One region of the Salinicoccus jeotgali genome, then DNA from elsewhere that is predicted to be linked to it. Evidence: riboswitches for the same ligand, from Rfam matches in the RefSeq annotation. Region 1 holds a riboswitch; the other holds the start of a gene.
What was found. Region 1 has a riboswitch for lysine ahead of ACZ43I_RS02355 (Na+/H+ antiporter NhaC family protein). Riboswitches for the same ligand answer to the same signal wherever they lie in the genome.
Positions count from the first base shown of each region.

Region 1 (6,174 bases):
AGAGATATGACAGCGTTCCATTCCGTTTGTCTGCCACCCAAAATTTAGTTTCTCAGTTCACTTTATGATACTGGACTTCGCCAACTTAGTGAAGCACTGTTGTTATTTATAATTATTATAAATAAATAATAACATGATTTGCTGTGATTATAAATGTCAGTATTGGATTTTTTCACCTTGCGCCTAATATAATTATGCGTAGGGGATATGGTATAATGAGGTAAGGTGATTTTTATGATCTATATCGGTTTGACAGGGTGGGGCGACCATCATAGCCTATATGCCGACCTGACAAATAAAAAAGATAAATTAACGGCTTATGCCTCCCATTTTCCTATTGTTGAACTTGATGCTACATATTATGCCATTCAACGTCATACGACAATTGAGAAGTGGTGCAATGAAACCCCGGAACGCTTCAAATTCATAGTCAAAGCACATCAGTATATGACGGGACACAGTGACTACCGGGATCACTATGATTCCATAAAGGATGTATTCGCAGCCTTTCGTGACATGTTAAGGCCAATGGAGCAGGCTGGCAAGCTCAGTTTTGTCCTCCTGCAGTTCCCACCATGGTTTGACTGCACCAGCAGAAACATTAAATACGTCAAGTATGCCAAAGAACAATTGGCCCCTTATAAAACTGCTGTCGAATTCAGGCACCAATCCTGGTTTACGGAACAATTCAAGGAGGATACATTGGCATTCCTGCATGCCAATAAAGCCATCCATACAATCTGTGATGAACCACAGGCAGGTATCGGCAGCATACCCTTCGTCAACCGGGTGACGGATGAGACAGCTTTCATCCGCCTACATGGCCGTAATGTACATGGGTGGACCCAGAAGGACCGTTCGAGTGAAGAATGGCGGAATGTACGCTACCTATATGATTATAACGGTGCAGAACTGGAGTGGCTGAAAAGGCAGGTAGATATACTGCGCCACAAGACGAGGGATATCCATATCATTTTCAACAACAACTCCGGAGGGCACGCTGCCGGAAACGCCCAACAGTTCATGGCACTGATGGGAATACGCTATGAGGGACTCTCACCCAAGCAGCTGAGACTGTTCTAGTTGATTTGAAGCAAGCATGCCATGATAATGACCAAGGTTCCCCTTCGGGTCCTTGAAGGAGTGATGCTTATGGAATATATCATCCTTATAATGATTGGTCTGATGGCCTCTGCCCTCGGCGCACTAGTAGGCATCGGTGGCGGCGTCATCATAGTGCCGCTGCTCATTTTCTTTGGCATCAATATGGGTATCCTTGATCGGATAACACCACAGAGTGCCGTTGGTACTTCGAGCATCATATTGATCGTCATCGGCTTGTCGGCAATGATCTCCTATGGACGCAGTAATCAGGTGGATAAGAAAAACGGTGGCTTGTTCCTGATCGGCATTATGCCAGGGGCCTTCATCGGGTCCTATGCGAGCCGTTTCTTTACAGTGGACAGCTTCAACTTATACTTTGGCATCTTCCTCATCTTCTTAAGCACCTTGCTTATCGTCAGGGATCGTATCAAGCCAATTTCAATTTTCCAGGATGAGCGTTACATGGAACCTCATGTGGATAATATGGGGGATGTGCACCATTATGGCTTTCCGGCTTATATCGCAATCATTTCAACCTTCATAGTAGGATTCTTCACCGGCCTTTTCGGTATCGGTGGAGGTGCCCTTATGACGCCGTTGATGCTGCTCGTTTTCCGTATGCCGGCAACAATCGCAATCGGGACCAGCATGATGATGGTGTTCTTCTCTGGAAGTGCGGCTGCATTCGGTCATATACTGCAGGGGAACGTCGATGTCTGGTATGCTGCCTTAATCGTGCCTGCTGCCTTCATCGGTGCCAAAATCGGGGTGATGGCGAATCGTCATTTCAACTCGGACTCGCTGGTCGTCGTCCTGCGTACAGTCCTTTTATTGCTTGGTATCTACATGATCCTAAAGACCATCCTATAGAGGTGATTCAATGGAATTGAAACTTTTCCATACTAACGATATACACAGCAACTTATATAACTATAAAAAGATCAGTGACTTTCTGATCAACAAAAAACAACAATATAAAGATCACATGGTCTACGTCGATCTTGGGGACCATACCGATCGGGCCCATCCATATACTGAAGCGACACTCGGCAAAGGGAACGTCGAGCTGCTGAATGAAGCGGGGTGCGAGGTGGCGACGATCGGCAACAACGAAGGCATCACTTTGCAGAAAGAGGAGCTTAAGTCGCTCTATGATGATGCCGCCTTCGATGTCATCTGTGCGAATTTGCGGGAAGTTGGCAGTGCCCAACCTTATTTCAAACCTTACGTCATCAAGGAAATCAAAGGTATAAAATTCGGTTTCATTGCGGCTACCGTTGAATTCACGCCCTTCTATAAGGCGCTCGGATGGGAAGTGTCCGAAGCATTCGACTGGATCCTCCACGCAATCCGGGAAATCAATACTGAAGTCGACTGCATCATCATGATGAGCCACCTGGGCCGTTACGATGATGAATCCCTTGCTATGATGTTCCCTGAAATCGATGTGATATTAAGTTCCCATACTCACCACCACCTGGAAGAAGGGGAATGGGTTGGCGATACGCTGCTCGCAGCTGCCGGACGGTTCGGTGATTACGTCGGGGAAGTTACGCTCGATTTTGAAGCGGGCAAATTGGTGGATAAGCGTGCACGTCTGTATAACACTGACTATCTGACGGGAACGGAAGATAAGTATTATGACAGGGGACGCCAACTGTTGTCGACAGTCGTCAAACATGATGTGGCGCCTATAGAAAGGCGGCTCTATTCGACAGGAAGGTTCATCTCCAGACTTGCGGAAATGGTGCGAATATTTACAGATAGTGATGTCGGCCTTCTGCATACAGGGTTGATCGCAAAGCCGTTTGCCGGTGGAGACCTGACCGAATATGACCTGCATAAAGTGTTGCCTCATGCCATCAATGCAGTACAGATCGAGTTGACTGGACGTGAGCTGAAGGAAGTGTTCAATCAGGCTGCCCAAAATGAATTCAAGGATGAAATAGTGCGGGGGCTTGGCTTCAGAGGGGATATATTCGGCTGCTTCGTCATGGACAACATTGGATATATACAATCTGAGCGGGAATACTACATCAACGGTGAAGTGATACAGGACCGTAAGACCTATAAGCTCGGAACATTGGATATGTATACGTTCGGCAGGATATTCCCCCAATTCCGCTATTCGAAGAAAGTCTATAAGATGCCTGAATTCCTGAGGGACATCGTAAAGATGTATGCCGATAAACTGTAGTTGTAATATGACGTATATGTGCTATAATGTCATGTATTAACTTAATAATCGAAAGTAGAGGTTGCAACGACCAATAGTACCGGAAAGGAGCAGACATGCTTTGATGTTCCGGGAAAGGGGAAGTTGCCGAAGAAACCGCCTGGTAGGGGGGTATTCTGGGATCCGGTTCAATAGGCCGGGTACTATCATTACGATGATGCGCTACGTAATTGTGATGGACGTCACAGTGGCTGATTCTGTAATGCTGCTGTGGCGTCTTTTTCTTTATCATCGTAAAATCACATTCACATTTTTTATTGGAGGTTAAAAATATGCAGAGCATATTGAATTGGGAGTACATATCACTGATTCCCCCGTTACTTACATTACTGCTGGTCTTGTTGACGCGTAAGGTGGGCATCAGTCTGGGGATAGGGATCATAACATCAGCGCTTGTCGTGGCAGGTGCTGAGGTGACTGGGACTTTAGGTGTCATATGGGACGCTTTTCTGCTTATTTTCATAGATGGGGGCAGCATTAATACGTGGAACGCTTTCATACTTATATTCTTAAGCCTCCTTGGTATCATGACTGCCTTCATGAACATGTCCGGTGGTGCGAAAGCCTTCACGGCTTGGGCATTGACGAAAGTGAAATCCAGAAGAGGCGCGACATTTGCTACAGCGCTACTTGGAATCATCGTTTTCATCGATGATTATTTCAGTGCATTGATCGTAGGTCAGGTGGCTAAGCCACTGACTGATAAATATCAGGTTTCACGCGCGAAATTGGCCTATTTCATCGACACGACGGCCTCTCCCGTTTCTGTTGTGTCACCGATCTCCAGTTGGGGGGCAGGTATAATGGGACTTGTGGCGCCCCTGATAGCTGCTGCCGGGATGGTCAGTGTTACGCCATTTGAAGCGTTCATCTATATGATCCCGATGAATTTCTACGTCATCACGGCAATTGCGATGATGTTCATCGTCATCTTCGTGAAGTTCGATATTGGTGCAATGAGGAAGCATGAAACCCGCGCGATACAGGATGGAGAACTGTTCGGCAGTACACGTGAGGTGCCGGGTGAGACGGATGAAGATCTTCCGGTCTATGAGAAAGGGTCGGCCAAGGCACTCATCGTACCGATATTGGGTCTTGCTGCGACAGTCATCTTATTCATGTTCATAACAGGGGTGATTGCAGGCGGGTCATTTGATGTCTTCAGCATATTCGAGAACACTATGGTGACACACTCCCTCGTCCTTGGAGGGATCGTCGGTCTTGTACTTAGCCTGTTCTATTATTTCAGATACACAAGAAAAGATGAACATTTCGGTAAAACTGAAATTTGGTTGGGCATCAAAACAGGTTTCATGGCAATGTTCCCCGCTATTCTAGTCCTCACACTGGCTTGGATGATAGGGGATCTGATCGGTCAGATCGGCACAGGGGAATTGCTTGGTGGAATGGTTGAGAGCTCCAATATGCCCACCAGCGTACTCTTGGCAGTAGTCTTTATAGTGGCATGTCTGATGGCACTGGCCACTGGCACAAGCTGGGGTTCTTTTGGAATACTGATTCCGATTACCGGCGAGATCATGATCTCCCTGAATGAAACAGAGTTGTTGTTGCCGAGCATCGCAGCTGTACTGGCGGGTGCTGTGTTCGGAGACCACTGTTCCCCGATCTCCGACTCGACCATACTGTCCTCGACCGGTGCCGGATGCAACCACATCGTTCATGTGATTACTCAGCTGCCATATGCCATCGGTTCTGCATTGATTGCAACAGTGGGTTACTTGGTGCTCGGATTCACATCCAGTCTACTGCTATCACTCGGAGTTATTGCAGTATTATTGATATTGGTCGTCGCCATATCGAAAATGGTTAATTCACCAATAGAAGAAAGAGGCTCTGAAGCCTAGTGAGTAGGAATCCCCGTCCTCAGTCTGAGGCGGGGATTTCGTCAATCCAGTGAAATATCCTAAACCACCGCATGAAGTCCCTCTGAATATGATAATATGAATTTAATGCTTAAATTATAAGTACTATCCCACTCATTCTGAAAAGTTCAAAGGAGTGGCGATGGCAAAATTTACAAGGGTTTTCAGGCCGGGGCGGGCAAGGTAGGCCGAAATTGACGAAGTATTGAAGGGTGAATCAGATGATTACAATCGATCATATGCATTTTGAACTTATAGAAGATTACCGAGAAGCATTCGATGAAGCTCAATTTGAAGGGAAATACAGTGAGGTCCTTAACAAGTATGACTACATTGTAGGAGATATCGGTTATGAGAAGTTGAGGTTGACCGGCTTTTATCGGGACAGTAAAAAGAAGGTTGAGCCTGATAAGAAATTCAGTGCCATTGAAGACTACATCAATGAATACTGCAATTTCGGCTGCGCCTACTTCGTACTCCGCAAAGTACCGAAGTCCGAGCTGAAGGAACAGACGGAGGAGTCGGAGGAAAGGTAACCGGGAAATAATGTTGAAGCCGCAAACTCCCAAAAAAATGACTCGGATAAAAAGACATTGGCAGGCCACTTGACGCCTGAGGAATGAGAAAGACAACAAGAAAGCCTGCTTCCCTTATGGGATAAGCAGGCTTTCTTAGGCAATGCATCCATTTACACGATGACTTCCGACAGGAAAGACTCGACCTCAGCCGCCTGATCATCATCGTAGTCGAGGATGTAGGCGATATATCCTGGTTCCTCGAGGTCGTCGCTGCCGATTATTCCAAACCGGCTGCTTTGGGTATTCAGTACTAGACTTTTGCCGAAATAGCGTCCTGTCTGGATAATGGCCAGATCATAACGGCCATGTTCACCAACGAAACTGACATATCGCGTCTGGGTATCTTCTACATCATCATAAAGAAAGAAGTCGA
Region 1 is NZ_AP043830.1:458,367-464,540, forward strand. Features, by position in the region: gene ACZ43I_RS02340 (DUF72 domain-containing protein) at 235-1,083, shown strand; gene ACZ43I_RS02345 (sulfite exporter TauE/SafE family protein) at 1,153-1,974, shown strand; gene ACZ43I_RS02350 (bifunctional metallophosphatase/5'-nucleotidase) at 1,985-3,301, shown strand; lysine riboswitch at 3,349-3,513, shown strand; gene ACZ43I_RS02355 (Na+/H+ antiporter NhaC family protein) at 3,613-5,205, shown strand; gene ACZ43I_RS02360 (YutD family protein) at 5,445-5,759, shown strand; gene ACZ43I_RS02365 (DUF3055 domain-containing protein) at 5,912-6,174, opposite strand, start outside.

Region 2 (6,174 bases), 840 kb from region 1:
ACAGCGTCACATGCATCATGTTGCTGTCTAAGGCAATACCTGTCACCGCTTTACGTTCAATGATCTCTGTCTCCTGCATAATCCATGTTCCTTTCTTTTCTGATGATGTCTGTCCCAAATAAAGGGGAATGGAATGATTTTTGGCAATCTCTATGCAACGCGTTTCAAGAACGCCTGCACCAAGTGCACTCATCTCCATCATTTCGTCATAATTGATTTCATAGATTCTGCTTGCCGCGCTGTAGAGGCGGGGATCTGTTGCATAGAGACCTTCTACATCCGTATATATCTCACAAGGGATATTACATCGTGCAGCCAGGGCGACTGCTGTAGTGTCTGAGCCTCCGCGTCCCAGTGTTGTTATTTCTCCTTCACCATTGACGCCTTGAAATCCTGCTATTACGACAACATCATATGATGCCAGGCTGGATTCTATGGCATGTTGATCTATATTTGCAATGCGGCTCTTCATATGACCGCCAAATGTCTTTATCCCCGCCTGATAGCCAGTCATCGCCTTAGTGCGCACACCTAGATTTTCAAGGATGATCGATAGGTAGGAGATGGTCTGCTGTTCGCCTGTTGTCAAAAGAAGAGCGACATGATCTTCTTTTGGGGCGGAGGAGAGCGTATTGATGTTTGTCAGCAACTCATCCGTCGTTCTTCCCATGGCACTTACCACCACTATCAATTTTTCTCCAGATTGTATCCTTTCCTGCAATTGTTCCGCTATGATTCTGATCTTATCGAAACCACCAACTGATGAACCACCGAACTTCAAAACTTTAGCGTCCATATGTCCTCCTGTCACTGGGAGCACACACCAGAAATAATAAAAAAAACAAGTCTGGCAGAATGATCTGAACCCTACCAAGTTGACAGATGAAATAATATAAATGTTTCCCGCCTGAGAATGGAGATTCTCAGGCGTTTTTCTATGCCGCCAATGCCCTGAATTCCAGCGGACTCAATCCCTTGAATTTGTGTTGCGGTCTGTGGTGGTTGTAAAACTCAATATAGCGTGTAATGTCTTCTATAATTGTTTGATAATCCGCATAGTACTTCTGCTTGCGTCTGATGTGGAACCGTTCCGATTTGATTTTTCCCCAGAATGCTTCAATCGGGCCATTATCGATGCATCTTCCGACGCGGGACATGCTTTGTTGAATCTGCTGGGCATCCAGAATCTTTTTAAAGCCGTAGGAGGTGTACTGGAAGCCACGGTCACTGTGCACAAGCGGCGTTGCCTGCGGGTGCTTTTGAATCGCAGAAGTGAATGTATCAAAAACAAGCTGATTATTGTTTGAACGGCCGAATTTGTAGGCCACAATACTGTTGTCGTACAGATCGATGATCGCGCTCAAGTAGGCTTTCTCTCCGTTCAGCGCTTTGAATTCAGTCACATCGGTGAGCCATTTCTCATTCACATGGGCTGCGTGGAAATCTCTGTTCAATACGTTCTCAGCGACCTGTTGCGGTGTGTGGGGGACGTATTGTTTCTTTTTGATCCGGGTCACCGATTTCAAGCCCATCCGTGTCATCAGCCGATAGATGCGTTTCCTGTTATACCCCGTCCTCAAGGCTTTGTTGACCGCATGGCACATCTGACGATAGCCATAGATGCCGTCCGTTTCAACATAGATTTCGGCAATCGCACTGGCCACTGTGTCATTCTCTGCTTCAGCGTGTGGCACGGGGCGTTTCTGATATTGATAATACGCTTGTCTTGAGATGCCTGCCGTATGGCATAATTCAGAGATGGCATAGCCTTCATTATGCAACGTAGTGATGGCAGTGTGGAGCGTGTGACTGGGAACCCGGCTGTATTTTAATCCCTCTCGAGTTCCTCCAACTTTTTTAGCAGGGCGTTCTCCACCTCAAGCTTTCGTTTATCTGCTTTGAGCATGGAAATTTCTCTGTTCAAGCGGTCCGTCTCAGTGAGCTGGTCTTCTGATTTTCCTTTTCCGCGTCTGTCCTCAAGGCCGATTTCACCATATTCCTTGTATTTCACAATGATATTCCGGGCCTGCTGGTAACTCACCTCAAATCTTTCGGCAAGTTCACGATAACTGATATCCCCCTGTGCATGATACTGCGCAATCTCAACCCGTTCTGCGTACGTTGTTTTCCGTCCCTTGGTCAATGGTGAAGCTCCCTCCCGCGTCGTTCTTATTTCTTCACCATTATTGTAACGTATAATCCAATTCCGAACAGTTGTTTTCGACGGTATGTCATATTTGTGTGCGAGTTCGTGAGTGGAGATCATTCCATTCATATATTCTTTTGCGACCATTTTTTTAAAGCCGCGGGTATATGTTCTATGCCTGTCCCGTTTCTTTAATCCCTCAGCACCATGCTTCTCATACTTTATCCGCCACTTTCTAAGTGTCTCAACAGACACCTGATGCTTTGTGGATATATGGCTTGGACTGATGCCTACCCTCAATTCCTGAATCATTTTCAGCTTTTCTTCAAATGAATAATATTTGTCAGTCATAAAAGAACCCCCTCCAGGTTTACAGATGTTTTATTTCATCTGTAAACCTGGAGGGGGTCAAATCAGAATGCCAGACTTGTTTTATCCATATACAAGTGATGCACTCCATTATTAAAAAATAATGACAGACCCGTAGCTCTTAACCACCGGATCCAATAGCAGACTGCTGCAACAGTGCACTATTTCGGCATCGCACCCTTTCACCAGCTTAAAGTTCGCAGACTTTAGCAAGCGGCTACTCATGATTGATGCGCCTCATCCAAACATATTTGATTTGTAGATATGATTATACATAGACAGCCTATATAAGTAAACTGTTTTATTTTATATTTTTTTAAATTATCTTTTAATTAGGATTTTATGAGACCTTTGTCCTTCAGGTACTCCTCATAGCTTGATTCTTTGACGATTGCACCTTTATCCTGCAGTTCAATCACTTTATTTGTGATGGTGTTGATGAATTCAAAATCATGTGAAGTGAATATGATTGAGCCTTTGAAATCCTTCAATCCATCATTCACTGCCGTGATGCTTTCAAGATCCAAGTGGTTTGTCGGTTCATCAAGAAGTACCACGTTGGCTTTGGATAACATCATCTTAGAGAGCATTGCACGAACTTTTTCTCCCCCGGAAAGAACATTTGCTTTCTTCTTAGCTTCTTCACCACTGAAAAGCATGCGGCCTAAGAATCCTCGGAGGAAAGTTTCTGTCTGCTCCTCAGGAGGGGCATACTGACGCAGCCAGTCCACCAAGTTCGTGTTCACCCCTTCGAAATAAGCTGAATTGTCTTTTGGCATATAACTTTGACTTGTTGTCACGCCCCATCTTACTTCTCCTTCATCAGGAGTAATTTCGCCAGCCAATATGCGGAGGAAAGTAGTGCGGGCAATTTCTGATGAACCAATTAAAACTGCTTTATCATAAGGGTCGAGTGTCAAATTGACGTCATCCAACACCTTGACGCCATCGATGCTGTGGCTAAGCCCTTTAATATAGAGGAGGTCATTGCCGATTTCACGTTCTGGCGTGAACTTGACGAATGGATATTTTCTTGATGATGGCTTTATGTCATCCAATTCGATCTTTTCCAAGGTCTTCTTACGGCTTGTCGCCTGCTTGGACTTGGAGGCGTTGGCACTGAAGCGTGCAACGAAATCCTTGAGTTCTTTGATTTTCTCTTCTTTTTTCTTATTCTGGTCCTGTGCCATTTGCTGGGCGAGTTGACTGGATTGATACCAGAAATCATAGTTGCCCACATAAAGCTCGATCTTACCAAAATCAAGATCCGCAATATGGGTACATACATTATTAAGGAATCGACGGTCGTGGGAAACCACGATAACAGTATTATCGAAATTGATGAGGAACTCCTCAAGCCACTGAATCGCTTCTATATCGAGACCGTTGGTCGGCTCATCCAAAAGCAGTACATCCGGGTCGCCGAACAGGCTTTGGGCCAACAGGACCTTCACTTTCTGATTGTTTTCGAGTTCCGACATATTCTTATCGACCAAGTCAGATTTTATACCCAGTCCGTGGAGCAGGCTTTCAGCGTCGGCTTCGGCTGTCCATCCGCCCATTTCACCATATTCACCTTCAAGCTCGGCTGCACGTATGCCATCTTCATCAGAAAAGTCCGGTTTCATGTAAATTTCGTTCTTCTCATTCATTATTTCCCAAAGTTTCGAGTGTCCCATCATGACGACGTCCAATACACGCTGATCTTCGTAACCGAAATGGTCCTGTTTCAATACAGCGAGACGCTCGTCTTTCCCTAGGCTCACATGACCAGTCTGAGCTTCTATTTCTCCTGAGAGGATATCCAGAAATGTTGATTTGCCGGCGCCATTCGCCCCAATGAGACCATAACAATTTCCTGGCGTGAATTTTATATTTACGTCTTCGAATAGTTTGCGGTCACCAAACCTAAGACTTACGTCTGTTACCTGTAGCATAGGCATTCTCCTTTAGTATATTCTTAAGCGATGATACCACATTTATGGTACCATTGAAATATAATTCTAGGAGGATGAGTACCGATGGAGAACGATATACGCCGGTTTCAAAGCATTATCGATACCAGTCACGATATCGTCTTTTTTACTGGTGCTGGAGTTTCAGTTGAAAGTGGCATACCGGATTTCAGGAGTATGGGTGGATTGTTCGATGAAATCAGACAGTCGGGAAATTCACCTGAATATCTTTTAAGCCGCGACCATCTCGATGAAGAACCTGAGCGCTTTGTGCAGTTCTACAGGAAACGCCTGCTGACCAGCGACAAGCACCCAAACATTGTCCATCACTTCATTGCGGAAATGGAGACTGCAGGGCGTTCGCTTGGGACCGTGACCCAGAATATTGATGGCCTCCATACCGAGGCCGGCAGCAATAATGTAGATGAATTGCATGGTTCGCTCAATCGTTTCTACTGCATCTCATGCAATCAGGATTATACTAAGGGTGCCTTATTACAAAATGATGTAATGACGTGTGAATGCGGCGGGATATTGCGGCCTGACATAGTATTATATGGAGAGATGCTCGACGAGCGTGTCCTGCAGTCCGCCCAAAACAAGATATCAAAAGCGGATACACTGATTGTATTGGGGTCGTCACTGGTTGTGAACCCCGCAGCTTATCTGCTCCATTACTTCAAAGGTCACCATCTTGTCATCATCAACAGAGAAGAAACGCCTTTTGATTTTATGGCCGACCTGGTCATCAATCAAGATATGACCACGATAATAAAAAATATAGAACACTAATGAAGGAGATCATTCATGAATCAGATATCAGGTACAGTACAATTTTTAAAAATCATAAAAAGGGAAGGTTCCACATATCACCTTAAAGGGGAAGACGCAGTCTATATCAGAATGAATGCATCTGCCTCGGAACAGGATTATGAGATAGGGGAAGAAATCAGCGCATTCATTTATCCAAATAGAAGTGGGGAACTGTTTGCTGCTCCTATAGTGCCAACTGCAACTGTTGATAAATACGGTTACGCAGAAGTGGTTGAGGTGACACGGGAGGGAGCGTTCGTCGATGTCGGGGCCCCGCGTGAAATCCTTGTGCCTTGGGTTGACCTCCCTAAAGTGAAGTCAGTCTGGCCTAAAGAAGGGGACCAGCTTTATTTGAAGTTGAGGGCTGAGAGCGACAACCAATTGTTCGGGCGCCTGGTCACTGAACAGGAAGCCGCCGAGCGCTTCACACCACTTGATCAATCGGCATTCGCAGACTACAGGAATAAATGGATGGAAGGACGTCCTTACCGTCTGCTTAGGATAGGCTCGTTCCTTTTGACGAATGAAGGACATAAAGTCTTTATCCATGAGAGTGAGCGCGAAGAAGAACCACGCCTAGGTGAGTTGAAGAAGTTTAGGGTGATCGGCATCAACGATAAAGGGGAACTGAACGGTTCTTTCATCCAACAGGCATATAAGAAGATGGATGCAGACAGCGAAAAGATACTGGATTACATCGAGCGCAATGGCGGACGTATGCCGCTTAATGATAAAAGTGCGCCTGAAGATATAAAAGAAGCTTTGAATATGTCAAAAGGCGCTTTCAAAAGAGCACTTGGCCGTTTGATGAAGGAAGGTAAAATCGTCCAGACTGAAAAAGAGACTGAAATGAAGGAAACCCGGTAATCATATGATTACCGGGTTTTTTCT
Region 2 is NZ_AP043830.1:1,293,933-1,300,106, forward strand. Features, by position in the region: gene ACZ43I_RS06545 (aspartate kinase) at 1-796, opposite strand, end outside; gene ACZ43I_RS06550 (IS3 family transposase) at 936-1,781, opposite strand; gene ACZ43I_RS06555 (transposase) at 1,829-2,497, opposite strand; lysine riboswitch at 2,588-2,764, opposite strand; gene ACZ43I_RS06560 (ABC-F family ATP-binding cassette domain-containing protein) at 2,848-4,452, opposite strand; gene ACZ43I_RS06565 (NAD-dependent protein deacylase) at 4,537-5,262, shown strand; gene ACZ43I_RS06570 (CvfB family protein) at 5,278-6,150, shown strand.
Region 2: linked by a shared signal. The riboswitch ahead of ACZ43I_RS06555 (transposase) and the one ahead of ACZ43I_RS02355 (Na+/H+ antiporter NhaC family protein) in region 1 are both predicted to bind lysine.